Regions from separate parts of the Shewanella psychromarinicola genome, predicted to be linked through region 1. Evidence: riboswitches for the same ligand, from Rfam matches in the RefSeq annotation. Region 1 holds a riboswitch; the other holds the start of a gene.
What was found. Region 1 has a riboswitch for lysine ahead of lysC (lysine-sensitive aspartokinase 3). Riboswitches for the same ligand answer to the same signal wherever they lie in the genome.
Positions count from the first base shown of each region.

Region 2: linked by a shared signal. The riboswitch ahead of EGC80_RS11945 (Na+/H+ antiporter NhaC family protein) and the one ahead of lysC (lysine-sensitive aspartokinase 3) in region 1 are both predicted to bind lysine.

Region 1 is NZ_CP034073.1:388,904-391,113, forward strand. Features, by position in the region: gene lysC (lysine-sensitive aspartokinase 3) at 1-751, opposite strand, end outside; lysine riboswitch at 886-1,058, opposite strand; gene EGC80_RS01600 (DUF3293 domain-containing protein) at 1,332-1,775, opposite strand.
Region 2 is NZ_CP034073.1:2,728,711-2,730,920, forward strand. Features, by position in the region: gene EGC80_RS11940 (electron transfer flavoprotein subunit alpha/FixB family protein) at 1-578, shown strand, start outside; lysine riboswitch at 971-1,188, shown strand; gene EGC80_RS11945 (Na+/H+ antiporter NhaC family protein) at 1,272-2,210, shown strand, end outside.

The DNA.
Region 1 (2,210 bases):
GTGGATCAGTGGTATAAATACCGGCGACATCGGTCCAAATTTCAACCGCTGTGGCACGGAGCGCTTCAGCCAGTAATGCCGCCGAATAATCACTGCCACCACGGCCTAATGTTGTGGTTCGGCCACTGTCATCAGCTCCAATAAATCCTTGGGTGACAATGATATAACGAGCAAGTAAGGGTTTTAAAAAATCACCAGCAAGCGTTGAAATGACTTCAATCTGTGGTTCTGCACGGCCAAAATAGCTGTCGGTACGCAGCACCTGACGCACATCGAAATGATTTGAAGCGGTGCCTTTTTCCCGAATAACCGCTGAAAATAAAATCGATGAACATTGCTCACCCGTTGACAGCAATTCGTCCATAATCGCTTTGCTGCGATCAAGTTCTAACGATTCACTTAATACTGACATTCGGCTCAGAATTTTATCAATACTGGCCGCCACGTCTTGTGGACGGCCTAATTCATCGAGAATCGCATATTGAATTTGAGCAATTTGCTTAAGGAGTACTAGTCGTCGTTCATCGTTGACATTAGCTTGAGTCAGCTCAACTAATAAATTGGTGACACCACTGGAGGCACTCACCACCACGAGACGAGTGGCTTGGTTAGCCAAGACAATATTGGCACAACGACTCATAGAGGCGTAATCAGCAACCGACGTACCGCCAAATTTGGCTACGACTAATTCTGATGTGGCTATTTCAGGCACCACGGTTTCAAGAACAACAGTTTCAGAGATAATGCTCATACTGATGCCTCCGCAGTTTGCCAAAGACTAGAAAATAAGACGTGATTTACTAACATGATATACGCTCCGAACACACTACGTTCGAAGAGCCTGGTGCTAAGATAACGCACCCTTATAGAAGGGAAACAGCAATCATCACCAGAAGCTCTCCACCAAAAAAAGGTGACAATCGTTAGGATTCAGCCTAAACGACCGATATCAATGTTCGCCAAACAAACTGATACCTCGGCGCTAATCTCCATCATAAGTTGTCATCGGACTGGCATCCTCTCACTTACTACCTAGTTAACGCTCCTCTTCTGTTTCTCCCGAAGGAGAGCTGTTGAAAATAGCAACAAATGCCCTAACAAGTCAATCAACAAACCCAGTAAAAAAACACTGTTTTGATAAAAATATCTTTGTTGTTAGATAATCTGTCGTAGCGATAGCGGATCTGTCATTGTTCTATATTAGAAAAAAGCCAATATATACGCAAAAAAAACCAAATAACGCAATTAATCGAGACAATATATATTTTATTGTCTCGATTAATGACTCAAAACATTCAGTAGCGATTAAGCGCTCTAAATTAACCCAGCGCTCATCCAGTATAGAAACTAATCTCTGGCAGTTCATTAACCAGCCGTAATCGCTGATTAAATGCGCCCATTTCAACGTCAGGTTTGATGGTATCAAGACACGCAACCAGAGATATCAAACCTTGATTAACGTAATAAATTGCATGTTGATTAAACTCTCTTCCTAGCTCAACAGCCTGTTCTTTATCAATAAAAACTGCCCAGCTTTTTTCCATATGTGACCAATCAGCGGCCGCACCGATTAAGGCACGATAGGGCCGATTATACTGTTGGATTTTAGATTGAAGCTGATGATCAAGTAAACGATTTTGACTCGGTGAGAGGCTAGTCCCCCGGGGGTTATGAGCGGTAACTATAGCAAATGGGAAATCATTAGAAAGGCGTTGGGTGAACAAAAAATGAGTCGTTTGATATTCATACCACAATGTATCGATAACATTTTCCATAATATTTTTTCGTTAATTAAGCCAAAATGAGTCTAACAATTAGGTTAGATATCGAAAAGATTTGCGATCTAATCACCAGTTTAATACTTAAAAATCATTTATTATTATCAACTTAGTAATATTAATCTTTTATATACTTGACTGTTATATTAATTTTTTAACATTTAATTTGTTAACAAATGCCTAAAACGAGTACAATAGCATCACGCACTATTAAATCATTGTAGCAAAGTTGGCTACATACACCTGAAAATCTCAGCATATATTGTTGTGAGCGTGAAGATTTATTGATGTAAAGTTTACAGTCGTACTAAATTTGTTCTACATTTGATAACACATTAATACGATTAAATAAGTTTGCGACAGGAAGGAACTATCTTTCTAAATGGCATTCATAGTAAGTAAGCCTAGGTGCAACAAATTTTACACCACTTT
Region 2 (2,210 bases), 2.3 Mb from region 1:
AAGTGGTAAGCAGTGACACTTTTGTACGCCCTATTTATGCTGGTAATGCACTTGCTACAGTTCAGAGCTTGGATGCCAAGAAAGTCATGACTGTGCGCTCAAGTGCCTTTGATGCTGCGGCCTCAACAGGCAGTGCTGAAGCGATAAACTTAAGCCAAGCAATTGATGCCCGCACTGAATTTGTATCTCAATCGTTAACTGAATCAGTCCGTCCTGAACTCGGCAATGCAGGCATTATTGTGTCTGGTGGCCGTGGCATGGGTAACGGTGAGAACTTTGCTTTATTAGAGCAATTGGCAGATAAACTAGGCGCGGCTGTTGGCGCATCTCGTGCGGCTGTGGATGCTGGTTTTGTGCCAAACGATTTACAAGTGGGTCAAACGGGTAAGATTGTCGCACCTGACTTGTATATTGCGGTAGGTATTTCTGGTGCGATTCAACATCTTGCCGGTATGAAAGATTCAAAAGTGATTGTAGCGATTAATAAAGATCCAGAAGCACCTATTTTTCAAGTGGCTGATTATGGACTGGTTGCCGATTTATTTGAAGCGGTACCAGCACTGAATAATCTCGTATAATCGGGCTTAAATTAGAGAGATGCGAGTTGATCTAGTCAGCAATGGCTACTGATGTAGAAGTGTTATTGAGCGTCTTGTCGATTGATTCTAAAAGGTTTCTACTCATAAGGTAGAAACCTTTTTATTGGATTACTTTTGGATTATTACTGGATCTATCCTGATCTTGAAAAGAGGTTTCTGTCCAAATGTCGACGCTTGTATGCCGTTGCTATTTCTGTGCCCGTTACGCTAGCGTGTGTTTTATGTAAAAACGTTACATTAATGCTAAGAGGTTGTAGTTTAAATTGGTGTTATTGTTATTTGCACTTCCGTTAAGTGTTTTTTTACTGGCATTGCATATGCTACTTATGGTTGTATGTTCGCGCTGTTTGTAATGAGCTTTAAGTGCAAACAACAAAAGTAGAGGTGCGTTGCATAAAAGTCATGTTGAATTGGGTGATGCCAATAATTCAACATAAAAGGATGCAATGCCGAAGCAAATGGGTCTATCAAGCGCATTTGTTGGGGCAGTTCTTGAAAGGGACTGCACTGTCATGGTGTTTTTTATCGATAAGATAAAAATAATGATATTCATATTAAATGGGTATTGCTGTGGAGTGCTACTAGTAAGTTGTGCATATGCTTTCTGTGTATGCTTAGTCTTATTTCTAGTGTTGCTTCATTCGTATCCAGCGAAGACATAAATTAACTATTATGATGACAAGTTATGCCGATTCGGCTCTTTCTGTATTGCCTCCTCTTGTGGCAATTACGTTAGCCATTTTAACCCGTAAAGTTTTATTATCCTTAGGTTTAGGTATTATTTTTGGTGCCTTATTACTCACTCAGTTTTCGCTGGTTGGAACGGGTGAGTATATCGTGCAAACCGCTAGCCAGCTTGTCTGGAAAGACGGTGAGCTGAGTTCATGGAATGTTTATATTCTAGGGTTTTTAATTGTACTTGGGATGATCACTGCGCTGATCACCGTGAGTGGATCGGCTCGAGCGTTTGCCGATTGGGCCAAACTGCGCATTCGTAATAAGCGTGATGCAAAGTTAATGACCATTTTTCTCGGTTGTGTAGTCTTTATTGATGATTACTTCAACAGTTTAGTTGTGGGTTCTATTTCTCGACCTATTACAGACCGATATCATATTTCACGCGCTAAACTCGCCTATATTCTTGACTCTACAGCAGCTCCTATTTGCGTTATTTCTCCTGTATCGAGCTGGGGTGCATATATTATTGCGCTCATTGGCGGTATTTTAACGGCACATGGTTTTGCTGATTCTGGTCATCTAAGTGTGTTCATTCAAATGATCCCAATGAACTTTTATGCGTTGTTCTCGTTACTGTTATTAGTGTGTGTGGCGATTTTTGGCTTAGATGTGGGTCCAATGCGCCAGCATGAATTGAATGCACTTCGAGGTAACTTATTTGATGAATCAAAAGGCAAGCCACCTGGCGCCGTGACCGATTTACCGGAAGCTGACACCGGTAAAGTGATTGGGTTGTTTTTACCTATCGCCATATTAGTGTTTGCGACCGTTTACTTTATGGTTTCCAGTGGCGCTGAGGCATTAGTAGCCAAAGACCAAGTGTTTAGTATGTTAGGCGCATTCGAAAATACAGACGTCAGTTTTTCTCTATTT